DNA from 3 places in the Streptomyces sp. NPDC093568 genome. Region 2 is predicted to be linked to each of the others. Evidence: riboswitches for the same ligand, from Rfam matches in the RefSeq annotation. Region 2 holds a riboswitch; each other region holds the start of a gene.

Region 1 (5,349 bases), on a different contig from region 2:
CGAAGCCCTCCACCAGCCCGAGCTTGTCCGCGTTGCGCGCGATCCGGGCCAGGGCGGCCCGGCACTGGTCCATGTTCCCGCCGCGCAGCCGCGTGCGCTCCTGCGGGCCGAGCCGCTGGCAGAGCACGTCCCAGATCTGCTGCCTGTGCCACTCGGAGAAGACGTTCCCTCGCTTGCCGTACCGGTCGAAGCCGCGTCCGCTGCTCCACAGGTGCTCGGCGCGGGCCTGCGCGCGCCGAGCGGGCCCGGGGTGGACATCGGAGTCCAGCAGTTCCCCGAGGCCGACCTCCAGCTTGTCCTGGAGCAGCCCCACGCAGGCCAGCGCGGAGACCACTTCGAGGGTGTCGCGGCGCTCCCGGCGGCTCAGCGCGACGCCCTCGCGCAGCCGGCCCTCGCACAGCGCCTCGTCCCAGGTCTGCAGCAGCCACAGTCGCAGCGTGCCGCGGTCGCGGCTGCGGGTGTTCATGTGCTGCGGGTCGGCGTCCGGCCGGTCGTGCTCCAGCGCTCCGTGGCGATGAAGCTCGCGGGCTATCTGAAGGTAGACGGGGGACTCGGTCACCTCCGCCGTCTCCACGATCCAGTCCACGCGGCGCTCGTCCGTGTCCGGCACCCGTGCCTGCACGAAGCGCAGGGCCTCCTCCTCGCTGAGCGGTTCGAGTTCCACGATCGCCGCCGGGGTGCTCTCCAGCGGGCTGTGCGGGCGGGAGGCGATGACGAGGGGCAGCTTCTCCTCGTAGGCGCGCTCGATGGCCCGCCGGATGATGTTGTCCCGGTTCTGGCCGTCGCCGAGGAGTGCCTCTTCCAGTCCGTCGGCGATGACGACCGGCTTGTCGTCGGCGAGCAGTTGCTGCCAGACCCGATCGGTCTTGCCGCGCGCGAGGATGCCCCGGGGCGCCTCTTCGGTGAAACGCTGCTTGGCCATGCGCTCGAAGTTCAGGTCGGTGCCGCCGTTCGCGTCCCGCAGCCGGATCGGCACGGGTACGGCGTTCTGCTCGGCCAGCAGTTCGGTGAGCCGTACGAGGACGGCGGTCTTGCCCACGCCGACTCCGCCGACCAGCAGATAGGGGCGGCGTGTCTCGCGCTCGCGCAACCGTTCGGCGATGACCCGGACGATCTCCTCCCGGCCCACGATCTCCGCGGTGTCCGGGCCGGCGGTGAGCACCAGTCCGTGGGGGTCGTCCCGCGCCTTCGCCAGATAGCGCCGCTTGGTCCACCGGTACCACCAGAACAGGAAGAGCGTGGCGGCGATCGACGCGGCGAGCACCGGGCCGACGAAGCGCAGGACGGTTTCGAATCCCTCGTTGCCCTGCCGCCACTTCTCGAAGCCGGTCGTGCGGCTCGAGATCAAGATGTACAGGCCCTCCACGATCCAGGCGAGCAACGCGAGGGCGGCCACCGTCCAGACGACCCTGGTGACGTTGGTGTACGTGAACCACCGGCGCCACTTCTTGGAGTGGGTGCTGCCGCGGCGGGCCTCCAGACGGATCGTCAGCCTGTGCCAGTGCCCCACCATTCCCTGCCTGGCCCAGCTGCCCGCCCGCCGCGGAGCGAGCGTCGCCATCGGCGCGTTCCGCGGCCGCTTCTTGCCCGGCGGGCGACGGACGACCGACGTCATGCTGCGCCTCCTTCCGAGAAGAGCTCGAAACTTCCTGGAGGGCTCGAAACGGAGGGGCCGCGGGCTCCGACGCCTATCTCCATGGAAGCACTCCAGGAACGCCCCGCAACCCGGCGGCCCTCGGCGAGAAAACCCGGGCTCGCCGTCCTGCCCGTCCGGCAGACTCGGCCCTATGGACATCGTGATCCGGCCCGTGGAACCCGCCGAGTACGACACCCTCGGTGAGCTCACCGCCCAGGCCTACCTCCAGGACGGCCTCCTCGACTTCGGCGAGAGTGACGAATACCTCGGGGAACTGAGGGACGTGGCCAAGCGGGCTCTCGCCGCCGAGGTGTTGGTGGCCGTCCAGGACGGCCGGCTGCTGGGCGGGGTGACCTTCGTGCCGGCCGGCGGGCCCATGGCCGACATCGCCCGTCCCGGAGAGGCGGAGATCCGGATGCTCGCCGTCGACCGGGCGGCCCGCGGCCGCGGCGCCGGCGAGGCCCTCGTGCGGGCCTGCGTCGACCGGGCACGGGCCGCGGAGGGCTGTGTGCGGATCGTCCTGTCGACCCAGCGCACCATGCACGGCGCCCACCGCATCTACGAACGGCTGGGCTTCGTCCGCACACCCGAGCGGGACTGGAACCCCGTCCCGCACCTCGACGACATCACTCTTCTCACCTATGAGTTGACGCTCTGAAACCACCCCGACACAACATCTGGGGGTGGCGTGGCGGGTGAGCACAAGATGTATGCTCGTCCTCGCTGTCGCCGCAGGGGAATCCGGTGCGAATCCGGAACTGTCCCGCAACGGTGTACTTGTGCATGTCTGTTCTCTCAGACGCCCCGCACAGGAGTCAGTCCGAGGACCTGCCGACAGCGCGCCCGGCCACCCGGCCGGTGCGCACTGACGTCCGGGCCTCGTGGAATGGGCCGGTGGACGCGACGCCGCGTGCGCTCGTGTGCTGCCCCCTGCCCTCCGCAAGGCCCCCGTGCCGAGCGAGGGAGAGCCCCACGTGACCATCGCGCCAGCAGATCCGGCCTCAGCCGCCTCAGTCGTCCCGACCGACGAGGACGCCCCGGGAACCGCCTTGTTGCGGACCCTCACCGAGCTGACCGCCGATCTCCCCGACGCCGACCCCGGCCGGGTCGCCGCCGCCGCGCTGCGCGGCCGGTCCGCCCGTGCGGACGAGGCGGAGCTGCGCGAGCTGGCCACCGAGGCGGCGGCCGGTCTCATCTCCGAGGACCCCGCCTACTCCAGGCTGGCCGCCCGGCTGCTGACCGTCTCCATCGCCGCCGAGGCCGCCTCGCAGGGCGTGACGTCCTTCACCGAGTCGGTCGCCGTCGGCCACCGCGAGGGCCTCATCGCCGACCGCACCGCCGAGTTCGCGCGTCTCCACGCGGCCCGCCTCGACGCCCTGGTCGACCCGGCCGCCGACGACCGCTTCGGCTACTTCGGCCTGCGCACCCTGCACAGCCGCTATCTGCTCCGGCACCCCATCACCCGCAAGGTCATCGAGACGCCCCAGCACTTCATGCTGCGCGTCGCGGCCGGTCTCGCCGAGGACGACACCTCGCGGGCGGTCGACGAAGTCGCCGCGCTCTACGGGCTCATGAGCCGCCTCGACTACCTGCCGTCCTCCCCGACGCTGTTCAACTCCGGCACCCGGCACCCCCAGATGTCGTCCTGCTACCTCCTCGACTCCCCACTCGACGAACTGGACTCCATCTACGACCGCTACCACCAGGTCGCCCGCCTCTCGAAGCACGCCGGCGGCATCGGCATCGCCTACTCCCGCGTCCGCAGCCGCGGTTCGCTGATCCGCGGCACCAACGGCCACTCCAACGGCATCGTCCCGTTCCTGAAGACGCTCGACGCCTCCGTCGCCGCCGTGAACCAGGGCGGCCGGCGCAAGGGTGCCGCCGCGGTCTACCTGGAGACCTGGCACTCCGACATCGAGGAGTTCCTGGAACTGCGCGACAACACCGGTGAGGACGCCCGGCGTACGCACAACCTGAACCTCGCGCACTGGATCCCGGACGAGTTCATGCGCCGGGTCAACGCCGACGAGCCGTGGAGCCTGTTCTCCCCCGCCGACGTGCCCGAACTGGTCGACCTGTGGGGCGAGGAGTTCGACGCGGCCTACCGCAAGGCGGAGGCGGCGGGACTCGCGCGCAAGACCATCGCGGCCCGTGAGCTGTACGGCCGCATGATGCGCACCCTGGCGCAGACCGGCAACGGCTGGATGACCTTCAAGGACGCCGCCAACCGCACCGCCAACCAGACGGCGCTGCCGGGCCATGTCGTCCACTCCTCCAACCTCTGCACGGAGATCCTGGAGGTCACCGACGACGGGGAGACGGCGGTCTGCAACCTCGGGTCCGTCAACCTCGGTGCTTTCGTGGACGACGGCGACATCGACTGGGAGCGCCTCGACGCCACCGTCCGCACCGCCGTCACCTTCCTCGACCGCGTCGTCGACATCAACTTCTACCCGACCGAGCAGGCGGGCCGCTCGAACGCCAAGTGGCGCCCGGTGGGCCTTGGCGCGATGGGCCTGCAGGACGTCTTCTTCAAGCTGCGGCTGCCCTTCGACTCAGCGGAGGCCCGCGCCCTGTCCACCCGCATCGCCGAGCGCATCATGCTCGCCGCGTACGAGGCCTCCGCCGACCTCGCCGAGCGCAGCGGCCCGCTGCCGGCCTGGGAGAAGACCCGTACGGCCCAGGGCGTGCTGCACCCCGACCACTACGGCGTCGAGCTGACCTGGCCGGAGCGATGGGCGGCCCTGCGCGAGCGGATCGCGGCGGTCGGCCTGCGCAACAGCCTCCTCCTGGCCATCGCCCCCACCGCCACGATCGCGTCCATCGCCGGTGTCTACGAGTGCATCGAGCCGCAGGTCTCCAACCTGTTCAAGCGCGAGACGCTGTCCGGCGAGTTCCTCCAGGTCAACTCCTACCTGGTCAACGACCTCAAGGAGCTCGGCGTCTGGGACGCCCGCACCCGGGAGGCGCTGCGCGACTCGGGCGGCTCGGTGCAGGACTTCGCCTGGATCCCGGCGGACGTACGGGCGTTGTACCGCACGGCGTGGGAGATCCCGCAGCGGGGACTCATCGACATGGCCGCGGCACGCACCCCGTTCCTCGACCAGTCCCAGTCCCTGAACCTCTTCCTGGAGACGCCGACCATCGGCAAGCTCTCCTCGATGTACGCGTATGCCTGGAAGTCGGGCCTGAAGACGACGTACTACCTGCGCTCGCGCCCAGCGACCCGCATCGCCCGCGCGGCACAAGCATCCGTCCCCGTGCAGGCGACCTCCGAAGAGGCCATCGCCTGCTCCCTGGAAAACCCCGAGTCCTGCGAGGCCTGCCAGTAATGTCCCACCGTGCTCAGAACCTGCTCGACCCCGGCTTCGAGCTGACTCTGCGTCCCATGCGCTACCCCGACTTCTACGAGCGCTACCGGGACGCCATCAAGAACACCTGGACCGTCGAGGAGGTCGACCTCCACTCCGACGTCGCGGACCTGGCGAAGCTCAGCCCCGCCGAGCAGCACCTGATCGGGCGGCTGGTCGCGTTCTTCGCGACGGGCGACTCGATCGTGGCGAACAACCTGGTGCTGACGCTGTACAAGCACATCAACTCCCCCGAGGCGCGGCTCTACCTGAGCCGGCAGCTCTTCGAGGAGGCCGTGCACGTCCAGTTCTATCTGACGCTGCTGGACACTTACCTGCCCGACCCGGAGGACCGGGCGGCGG
Region 2 (5,349 bases):
TTCGTGGGCCGGCTCGCCGACGCGTTCGGGGAGCGCCGCCGGGAACTCCTCAAGGAGCGCCGCAGGCAGGCGCTGCGACTGGCGTCCGGCTCGCCGCTCGACTTCCCCATGGTCACCTCCGCCGTCCGCGCCGATCCGAGCTGGCGTGTCGCACCGCCCGCCCCCGGGCTGACCGACCGCCGCGTGGAGATCACCGGCCCGCCCGACCGTCGTATGGCCGTCAACGCGCTCAACTCCGGCGCCCAGGTGTGGATGGCGGACTTCGAGGACGCCACCGCACCCCTGTGGGACAACGTCGTCGGCGGGCAGCTCACCCTGCTCGACGCCGTCGAGCGCCGTATCGACTTCACCTCACCGGAGGGCAAGGAGTACCGGCTCGGCGAGCGGACCGCCACCGTCGTGGTGCGCCCCCGGGGCTGGCACCTCGACGAGGAGCACCTGGAGTACGACGGGCGTCCCGTGCCCGCCGCCCTCGTCGACTTCGGCCTGTACTTCTTCCACTGCGCGCGGCGTCAGATCGACGCCGGACGCGGGCCCTACTTCTATCTGCCGAAGCTGGAGAACCGGTACGAGGCCCGGCTCTGGAACGACGTCTTCGTCCTCGCCCAGGAGCTGCTGGACATCCCACGCGGCACGATCCGGGCCACCGTCCTCATCGAGACGATCACCGCCGCGTTCGAGATGGAGGAGATCCTGTACGAGCTGCGGGAGCACGGCTCCGGGCTCAACGCGGGCCGCTGGGACTACCTGTTCAGCCTGATCAAGACCTTCGGCCACCGCACCGACTTCCTGCTCCCCGACCGGGCGCGGGTCACGATGACGGCTCCCTTCATGCGGGCGTACACCGAACTGCTCGTGCGCACCTGCCACCGCCGCGGCGCCCACGCGATCGGCGGCATGGCCGCGCAGGTGCCGGGCCGGGACCCGGCCGCCAACGAGGCCGCGCGGGCCAAGGTCCGGCTGGACAAGGAGCGGGAGGCGGAGGACGGCTTCGACGGTTCCTGGGTGGCCCACCCGGGGCTCGTGCCCGTGTGCCGTGAGGTGTTCGACGATGTCCTCGGCGAACGGCCGCATCAGCTCGACCGTACCCGCGACGACGTGGATGTCACGGCCGCCGACCTGCTGTCGGTGCGCCGGATGGGCGGACCGCCCTCCCCGGAGGGCGTGCGCTCCAACGTCGCCGTCGCGCTGCGCTACTTCGCCGCCTGGCTGCGCGGTCAGGGCGCGGTGGCACTGGACGGCCTGATGGAGGACGCGGCCACCGCCGAGATCGCGCGGGTGCAGATCTGGCAGTGGCTGCGGCACCGGGTGGTCGAGCGGGAGACGGTGCTGCGGCTGCTCGACGACCAGGTCGCGGCGCTGGGCGCGGAGTACCCGTGGGCGCCGGTCGACGAGATCCGCGCGCTGTTCGAACGGACGGCGCTGGCGGGCGAGTTGCCGCAGTTCTTCACGCCGGACGCCTACACCCGGCACCTCGTCCGGCGGACGGCGGCCGGAGCATGAACGGAGGCATGAACGGGGGCATCAGCGGAGGCATTGCGCGCGTCGGCGTCGTCGGCGGCGGGCAGATGGGGGCGGGGATCGCGCAGGTGTGTGCGCGGGCCGGACTCGACACCGTGGTCTGCGAGGTGGACGCCCTCGCGGCCCGCGCCGCGCGCGAGCGGGTGGCGGCGTCGCTCGACCGTGCCGTACGGCGCGGCGGGCTGGCGGCGGCCGAGGCGCGGGAGGCCCTGGACCGGCTGGCGTTCACCGGCAGCCTCGACGACCTGGCCGACCGGCAGCTCGTCGTCGAGGCCGTCGTGGAGAACCCGGACGCCAAGACCGAGGTGTTCGCCGCGCTCGACAAGATCGTCGAGGATCCGGCGGCCCTACTGGCCACCAACACCTCCTCCCTGCCGGTCATGCGGCTCGGCATGGCCACGAGCCGCGCGGACCGGGTCGTGGGCCTGCACTTCTTCCAGCCCGTTCCGGTCCTGCCGCTGGTGGAGGTCGTGACCTCCCTGCACACGTCGGCGGCGACGCTCGCCGCGGTCGAGGACTTCGCGGCCGGTGCGCTCGGCAAGACCGTGATCCGCTCCCGGGACCGGGCGGGCTTCGTCGTCAACGCGCTGCTCGTCCCGTATCTGCTGTCCGCGATCCGGATGGCGGAGTCCGGCTTCGCCACGGCCGCCGACATCGACGCCGGCATGGAACTGGGCTGCGCCCACCCCATGGGCCCGCTCAGGCTCGCGGATCTGATCGGTCTGGACACCGTCGACGCGATCGCCGAGTCGCTCTACGACGAGTTCAAGGAACCCCTCTACGCCCCTCCCCCGCTGCTGCGGCGGATGGTGGAGGCGGGGCTGCTGGGCCGCAAGACCGGCCAGGGGTTCCACCGGTACGGCGGGTAGGCTGGCCGTGCAGCTGGTTCGCCCCGTCAGCCGGACGGGATGCGTCGCAAGAGGGAACCCGGTGGGAATCCGGGACTGCCCCGCAGCGGTGAGCGGGAACGACCGCCGTCATACGCACTGGGTCCGACGTACCGGGCCTGGGAAGCGACGGCCAGTAGGTGTCCTCACGACGTGAGGACGTGCCCGCGAGTCCGAAGACCTGCCATCTGCCCGTGTGCGGACCACTCCGCGCGCGGACATCCCGGTGACCTCGTGGGCGGGTCGGCGTACACAACCGAACGGACGGCCGTGCGGCCCCCGTTGTCCGGTTCGTCACCCCTTCGCGCTCGCGTCCCGTCCCCGGGATCTCAGGGATTCATCTCGCGAAGGAGATCTCCGTGACCACCGAGTCCGCAGCCGCGGCAGCACGGGCCACCGTGTACGGCTACCCCCGCCAGGGCCCCGACCGGGAGCTGAAGAAGGCGATCGAGGGCTACTGGAAGGGCCGCGTCACCGCCCACGCCCTGCGCTCCACCGCCGCCGGACTGCGCCGCGGCAACTGGCGCCGGCTCGCCGACGCCGGCATCCACGAGGTGCCGACCGGCGACTTCTCGTACTACGACCACGTCCTGGACACCACGGTCGCCGTCGGCGCGATTCCCGAGCGCCACCGCGCGGCCGTGGCGGCCGACGCCCTGGACGGTTACTTCGCCATGGCCCGCGGCACCCAGGACGTCGCGCCACTGGAGATGACCAAGTGGTTCGACACCAACTACCACTATCTGGTCCCCGAGTTGGGCCCGGACACCTGCTTCGCGGCCGACTCGACCAAGCAGGTCGCCGAGCTGAAGGAGGCCCTGACGCTGGGTCTGACCGCCCGGCCCGTCCTGGTCGGCCCGATCACCTACCTCCTGCTCGCCAAGCCCGCACCCGATGTCGCCGCGGACTTCGAGCCGCTCACCCTCCTGGACCGGCTGCTCCCGGTGTACGCGGAGATCCTCGCCGACCTGCGCGCGGCGGGCGCCGAATGGGTCCAGCTGGACGAGCCCGCCCTCGTCCAGGACCGCACCCCGGCCGAGCTGAACGCCGCCGCGCGCGCCTACCGTGCGCTCGGCGCCCGCACCGACCGGCCGAAGCTGCTGGTCGCCTCGTACTTCGACCGGCTCGGCGAGGCACTGCCGGTGCTGGCCAAGGCACCGGTCGAAGGGCTCGCGCTGGACTTCACCGGGCCCGCGGCCGGCAACCTGGAGGCGCTCGCAGCGGCCGGCGGGCTGCCCGGCAAGCGACTGGTGGCGGGGGTCGTCAACGGCCGCAACATCTGGGTCAACGATCTGACGGCGTCGCTCGCCACGCTCGGCACCCTGCTGGGCCTGGCGGACCGGGTGGACGTGGCCGCGTCCTGCTCGTTGCTCCACGTGCCCCTCGACGCGTCCGCCGAGCGGGACATCGAGCCGCAGCTCCTGCGCTGGCTGGCCTTCGCCCGGCAGAAGACCGCCGAGATCGTCACCCTCGCCAAGGGTCTGGCCAAGGGTACCGGCGCGATCACGGCCGAACTCGCCGCCAACCGCGCCGACCTCGCCTCCCGGGCCGGCTCCCCGATCACCCGCGACCCGGCCGTCCGCTCCCGCACGGCGGCGGTCACGGAGGCGGACGCCCGGCGCGCTCAGTCGTACGCCGAGCGGGCCGCCGCCCAACGCGCCCAGCTGAACCTGCCGTTGCTGCCGACCACCACGATCGGCTCCTTCCCGCAGACCGGCGAGCTGCGCACCGCGCGCGCCGACCTGCGCGCGGGCCGGATCGACGCCGCCGCCTACGAAGAGCGCGTCAAGGCGGAGATCCAGGAGGTCGTCGCCTTCCAGGAGAAGACCGGCATCGACGTCCTGGTGCACGGCGAGCCGGAGCGCGACGACATGGTGCAGTACTTCGCCGAGCGGCTCACCGGCTACCTCGCCACGCGGCACGGCTGGGTCCAGTCCTACGGCACCCGCTACGTCCGCCCGCCGATCCTGGCCGGCGACATCTCGCGGCCCGAGCCGATGACGGTGCGCTGGACGACGTACGCCCAGTCCCTCACCTCGCGCCCGGTCAAGGGCATGCTCACCGGCCCGGTCACCATGCTCGCCTGGTCCTTCGTCCGCGACGACCAGTCGCTCGGCGAGACGGCCCGCCAGGTCGCCCTCGCCCTGCGTGACGAGGTGGGTGACCTGGAGGCGGCCGGCGCCTCGGTCATCCAGGTCGACGAGCCGGCCCTCCGGGAGACGCTGCCGCTGCGCGCCGGCGACCACGCCGCGTACCTGGCGTGGGCGACGGAGGCGTTCCGGCTGAGCACCGGCGGGGTGCGGCCGGACACGCAGATCCACACGCACATGTGCTACGCCGAGTTCGGGGACATCGTCGGGGCGATCGACGACCTCGACGCCGACGTCATCAGCCTGGAGGCGGCCCGCTCCCACATGCGGGTCGCCCGCGAGCTCGCCGCGCACGGCTATCCCCGCGAGGCCGGTCCGGGTGTCTACGACATCCACTCCCCGCGCGTGCCGAGCGCCGAGGAAGCGGCGGAGCTGCTGCGCATCGGTCTCAGGGCCGTCCCCGCCGAACGGCTGTGGGTCAACCCCGACTGCGGCCTGAAGACCCGCGGCTGGCCGGAGACCCGCGCAGCGCTGGAGAACCTGGTGGCGGCGGCCCGTACGGTACGGGGTGAACCGTCCCCGTCCTGACCCGTCGGACGGGCCCCGGCGCACCCGTGCCGGGGCCCGGAGACCCAGGTCACAGGGTGGAAGAGGGCAAGGTCACAGCCGTGCCCTCTGCTGCTCCTTTGACGATCTGACCTAGCATCCGAGCATGACGGTCCTGCCTGACGACGGGCTCTCGCTGGCCGCCGAGTTCCCTGACGCAACCCATGAGCAGTGGCAACACCTGGTGGAAGGTGTGCTGCGCAAGGCGGGTAAGGACGTCTCGGGCACGGCCGCGGAAGACGCCC
Region 3 (5,349 bases), on a different contig from region 2:
CGCCCTCGACGAGGTACTTCAGCGCCTCGGCGACCACACCGGCCGGGACGGACGACTCGGCCATCAACTCGGCGTCGGGAACGGCCTCGCCGCCCAGCAGGACGGTCGGGACACCGGACGCCTTCAGCGCCGCGAGCCCGTCCTCCCAGGCCCGCTTGCCGCCCAGCAGCCGGACGACGGCGAGGTCGGCTCCGTCGAGCAGCGCGGGCAGCTCGGTCTCGACGTCCACGCGGGTCGGGTTGCCGATGCGGTAGTCGGCCCCGGAGGCGGCCCGGGCCGCCAGCAGGTCCGTGTCGGCGGTCGACAACAACAACACTGTGCTCATGCGGGCGCTCCCGGTGGAATGAAAGGCAGTCCTTGCGGCGCGCCGGACTCGATGAGCCGCCACAGCGCGTCCGTGTCCGCGTGCTGTTCGATCAGATCGCCGAGCCGGTCGAGCTGCTCCTCGCGCAGCGCGGCGAACGACGTGTCCGGCGCCGGCACGAACCGGCGGCCCGCGGCGGCCGCCACCTCGCGCAGGAACGCCCGTCGGAAACCGTCCGACTCCAGTGAGCCGTGCCAGTGCGTGCCCCAGGTCCGGCCGACCCGGCAGCCGTCCAAGAAGGGCTCGCCCCCGGTCACTTCGGCGACGCCGTGGTGGATCTCGTACCCCTCCACCGGCTCCCCGAGCGCCTCGCCGGCCGGCCGGGTGAGGGTCTTCTCCCGGGCGAACCGCACCCGGACGGGCAGCACCCCGAGCCCCTCGACCTGTCCGCGCCGGCTCTCGACGTCGTCCTCGATGTGCTCGCCGAGGACCTGGAAGCCGCCGCAGATGCCGAGGACGGGCCGTCCTTCGGCGGCCCGGCGGACCAGGGCGTCCGCGAGCCCCCGCTCCCGCAGCCACTCCAGCGCCCGAACCGTCCCCCGGGTCCCGGGGACGATGACGAGATCCGCGTCGGCCAGCTCCTCCGGCCGGTCCACGAACCGTACGACGACGCCCGGTTCGGCGGCGAGCGCGTCCACGTCGGTGAAGTTGGACATGAGGGGGACGGCACAGACGGCGACCCGCAGCACGTCCTCGCCGACGGGCGGGGCGACGTTCGACTCCCGTACCGTGCCCCGCAGGGAGACCCGCAGCCCGTCCTCCTCGTCGATGCCGAGCCCGTGCCGGAAGGGCAGGACGCCGTACGTCCGCCGCCCGGTGAGGTCGTGCAGCATGTCGAGGCCGGGTTCGAGGAGCGAGACGTCGCCGCGGAACTTGTTGACGAGGAACCCGGCGATCAGCTCCTGGTCCTGACGGGACAGCAGCGCGACGGTCCCGAAGAACGAGGCGAAGACGCCGCCGCGGTCGATGTCGCCGACGACGAGGACGGGGAGTCCGGCATTGCGGGCGATGCCCATGTTGACGATGTCGGTCCGGCGCAGATTGATCTCGGCCGGAGAGCCGGCCCCCTCACAGATCACCGCGTCATACGTGCCCCGCAACTCGGCGAGACAGTCCAGCACGGTTCCGAGCAGCCGCTGCTGCCGCCCGCCGTGGTACCCGCGTGCGCTCAGCTCACCCACCGGCTTGCCCAGCAGCACGACCTGACTGCTCTGCTCGCCACCGGGCTTGAGCAGCACCGGATTCATGAGCGCGGTCGGCTCGACCCGGCAGGCCTGCGCCTGCATGGCCTGCGCCCGCCCGATCTCCGCGCCCTCGCGCGTGACGAACGAGTTCAGCGACATGTTCTGCGCCTTGAACGGCGCGACCTTCACCCCCTGCCGGACCAGCCAGCGGCAGATCCCGGCCGTGACGACGCTCTTGCCGGCGTCGGAGGTGGTGCCGGCGACGAGAAGCCCCCCGCCCGTCATGACGTACGCCCCTTCGCGATACGGCGCGCGGCGGCACAGACGCCGAGCGCGAGCCAGCCGACGCGCTGCGACAGCCGTACGGCCCGCTCGATGTCGGCGGTTTCGACGGCCCGCCCGGACTTGTTGAGCACGGGCCGGTGCTCGACCCGCCCGCCGTACGACAGGGTCCCCCCGAGCCGCACCCCGAGCGCCCCCGCGAACGAGGCCTCCACGGGACCGGCGTTGGGGCTCGGGTGCTGCGCGGCGTCGGCGCGCCAGGCTCGTACGGCACCCCGGGGATCGCCCCCGGCGACTGCGGCGAGCACGGCGGTCAGCCGGGCCCCCGGCCAGCCGGCCAGGTCGTCGAGCCGGGCGGAAGCCCAGCCGTAGCGGCGGTACTTGGGAGACTTGTGGCCGACCATCGCGTCCAGCGTGTTCACGGCCCGGAACCCGAGGAGTCCCGGCACCCCGCCGACGGCACCCCACACCAGGGCCCCCACGACCGCGTCGGAGGTGTTCTCGGCGACGGACTCCACGACCGCCCGCGCGATCCCGTCCGCGTCCAGCGCCTGCGGATCCCGTCCGCACAGATGCGGCAGCCGGGCCCGTGCCCCCTCGATGTCCCCCGCGTCGAGGGCCCCTCCGATGCTCCGGGCCTCGCGGGCGAGCGAGGTTCCGCCGACGACGGCCCAGCAGGCGGCGCCGGTCAGCGCGACGGAGGCGGCGGGAGAGGTACGTACGGCACGCGCGGCGAGTGCCCCGAGGGCGACGGCGCCACCGGCGCACACGGCGGTGTGCAGCGCACCCCACGCGCGGTCGTCGCGCCACAACACCTTCTCGACGGCGCCGGCGGCCCGCCCGAACGCGGCGACCGGATGCCCCCGGCGGGGATCGCCGAGCAGCAGGTCACCGAGAAGTCCGGCGGCGGCGCCGTACGCGAAAACGCGATCGGCTCGCATCGGGGTCAGCCGACCGTGGGGTCACACGTGGGTCTGTTACTGCGTGTCGATCGGCAGGCGAGCATCGCGTCATGTCCTCACTCAGGGTGTCCACGCCCTGGTTCGACGAGACCGGCGGTGAGAGTTCCTGGCTCCCGGGGCTTTCTACCCCGGTGACAGTGGCGGGACCGCGCCGGATTCACACCGGCTTCCTCTCCTACCGCCGTACTTGGCCCCGGCAGTCCACCATGGGGTTGGAAGGGGCGTCAACTTGCCGTTGACCTGCGACGGGAGAGTGTGCGAAGGCCCACACAACGGTGAGGCGCGGGACGGTCGTCCGTCCCGCGCCTCGGGTGTTTCAGGTGATGCGCGCCGTGTGTCAGGCGACGATCAGATAGATCCCGTACGCCACCGCGGCCGTGCACGCGGCGAAGCAGGCGTACGCGCCCGTGACCGCGAGTGCGGCCGAGTCGCCCTGGGCGACCGCGCGTTCGCGGCGGGACAGGCCGGCGATGCCGAGGGTGAACAGGCCCACCAGGGCCACGGTGACCACGAGGCTGACGCCGAAGACGGAGCCGAGGGCCGCCCAGTCGATCTTCATGGTTCTTCTTTCTGGTTGGTAACCGGGCGGGTCAGACGGTGGCCTGGGAGGAGGCCGGCTCGTTGGACGGGGCCGGGATCGTGGCCGTGAGGTCCTCGGCGGGCGTGCCCGCGGGGGGCGGGGTCACGGCGGCCATGGCGGTGGTGACCACGCCGGGCGCCTCGTCCGTCTCGACGACGTTCGTGTGGTCGATGACCTCGCGGCGGGAGATCTTCCAGATCACGGCGCTGGAGGCGACCAGGAAGACGGCGACCACGGCCGTGCCCCAGGCGCCGAAGCCCGTCACGTACTCCGCGAGCGCGCCGACCAGGGCGGCGGCCGGCAGGGTCAGGCCCCAGGCGACGAACATCCGGGTGGCCGTCGACCAGCGGACGACGCCGCCCTTGCGGCCGAGGCCGGCGCCCATCACCGAACCGGAGACGGAGTGCGTGGTGGAGAGGGAGAAGCCGAGGTGCGAGGAGGCCAGGATGACCGTGGCCGCGCTGGTCTGGGCGGCGAAGCCCTGCTGCGGCTGAAGGTCGGTCAGGCCCTTGCCCATGGTGCGGATGATGCGCCAGCCGCCGAGGTAGGTACCGAGCGCGATGGCCAGGCCCGCGGTGAGGATGACCCACAGGGGCGGGTCGGAGTCGGGGGCGAGGGTGCCGCCGGCGACCAGGGCGAGGGTGATGATGCCCATCGTCTTCTGCGCGTCGTTGGTGCCGTGAGCCAGGGAGACCAGGCCGGCGGAGGCGATCTGCCCGGCGCGGTAGCCCTTCTTGGAGGCGTTGCCGTCGGCCTTCTTGCCGAGGGAGTACGTCAGGCGCGTGGCCAGCAGCGCGGCGATGCCCGCGACCAGCGGGGCGGCGATCGCCGGGATCAGCACCTTGGTGACGAGCACGTCGCCGTGGACGGCGCCGACGCCGGCCGAGGCGATGGTGGCGCCGATCAGGCCGCCCATCAGGGCGTGCGAGGAGCTGGAGGGCAGGCCCACGAGCCAGGTCAGCAGGTTCCAGAGGATCGCGCCGACCAACGCGGCGAATATGACCTCGGGGCGGATGCCGGTCTCGTCGACGAGACCTTTGGAGATCGTGTTGGCGACCTCCACGGAGAGGAAGGCGCCTACAAGGTTCAGTACGGCGGACATGGCCACCGCGACCTTGGGCTTGAGCGCACCGGTCGAGATGGTCGTGGCCATCGCGTTGGCGGTGTCGTGGAAACCGTTCGTGAAATCGAACGCGAGTGCGGTTACCACCACAATCGCGAGGATCAGCGAGAAGTTTTCCATTTACCCAGGCAATCGTTCGAGGTCATTGGCCGGACGAACGTAGGTAACCTGGATGAACGAAAGGTGAACTGGGGTGGGCCGCACGGTGTCTGCGAGCGCCGGAAGCGGAAACCTTCGATCCGCAGGTCGCCGCACGGCCCAGGCGTCGCCGGGCTAGTAGCCCCGGGCGAACCTCCTCAGCTGGTTCATGGAGCCGTTGAAGAGATTTTGGTCACCCGGCAGGCTGCCGCTGTTGTCGTACTGCCAGAAGGTCCAGAACTGCCACCCGGCCGGCATCGAGCCCGCGGTCGACGAGTTGTAGCGGGCTATCCACAGAGCGTGGTTCGAGGCGAAGGCGCGGCTGGCGCCGGTGCAGGTGTTCCACCAGTGCGTGGTCGTGTAGATCACCGGGCGGCGGCCGGTCAGCCGCTTCACCTCGTTGCTGAAGGACTGGATCCAGTCGACCATCTTCGCCTTGCTCAGGCCGTAGCACTTCTGCCTGCCGTACGGGTTGTACTCGATGTCGAGGGCGGGTGGCAGGGTCCAGCCGTCCGACCGCCAGGCGCCGCCGTTGCCGACGAAGAACGCGGCCTGGGTCCTGCCGGACGACTTGTTCGGCACCGCGAAATGGTACGCGCCGCGGACCAGGCCGGCATTGCGGGAGCCGTTGTACTGCTGGCCGAAGTAGGGGTTGCGGTAGGTGTGGGACTCGGTCGCCTTGACGTAGACGAACTTGGCGCCCTTGGTCTTCGAGC

Evidence for each region. Region 2 has a riboswitch for cobalamin ahead of metE (5-methyltetrahydropteroyltriglutamate--homocysteine S-methyltransferase). Riboswitches for the same ligand answer to the same signal wherever they lie in the genome.
Region 1: linked by a shared signal. The riboswitch ahead of ACIRD7_RS17895 (ribonucleoside-diphosphate reductase subunit alpha) and the one ahead of metE (5-methyltetrahydropteroyltriglutamate--homocysteine S-methyltransferase) in region 2 are both predicted to bind cobalamin.
Region 3: linked by a shared signal. The riboswitch ahead of ACIRD7_RS20910 (cobalamin biosynthesis protein) and the one ahead of metE (5-methyltetrahydropteroyltriglutamate--homocysteine S-methyltransferase) in region 2 are both predicted to bind cobalamin.

What each region holds. Positions count from the first base shown of each region.
Region 1 covers NZ_JBIWJD010000004.1:93,173-98,521, reverse strand. The annotation lists gene ACIRD7_RS17905 (ATP-binding protein) at 1-1,615, opposite strand, end outside; gene ACIRD7_RS17900 (GNAT family N-acetyltransferase) at 1,788-2,294, shown strand; cobalamin riboswitch at 2,330-2,487, shown strand; gene ACIRD7_RS17895 (ribonucleoside-diphosphate reductase subunit alpha) at 2,611-4,968, shown strand; gene ACIRD7_RS17890 (ribonucleotide-diphosphate reductase subunit beta) at 4,968-5,349, shown strand, end outside.
Region 2 covers NZ_JBIWJD010000001.1:682,935-688,283, reverse strand. The annotation lists gene aceB (malate synthase A) at 1-1,503, shown strand, start outside; gene ACIRD7_RS02875 (3-hydroxybutyryl-CoA dehydrogenase) at 1,524-2,390, shown strand; cobalamin riboswitch at 2,388-2,612, shown strand; gene metE (5-methyltetrahydropteroyltriglutamate--homocysteine S-methyltransferase) at 2,768-5,086, shown strand; gene ACIRD7_RS02865 (methylmalonyl-CoA mutase family protein) at 5,211-5,349, shown strand, end outside.
Region 3 covers NZ_JBIWJD010000005.1:60,797-66,145, reverse strand. The annotation lists gene cobN (cobaltochelatase subunit CobN) at 1-325, opposite strand, end outside; gene ACIRD7_RS20915 (cobyric acid synthase) at 322-1,833, opposite strand; gene ACIRD7_RS20910 (cobalamin biosynthesis protein) at 1,830-2,771, opposite strand; cobalamin riboswitch at 2,872-3,014, opposite strand; gene ACIRD7_RS20905 (hypothetical protein) at 3,130-3,351, opposite strand; gene ACIRD7_RS20900 (anion permease) at 3,383-4,615, opposite strand; gene ACIRD7_RS20895 (lysozyme) at 4,769-5,349, opposite strand, start outside.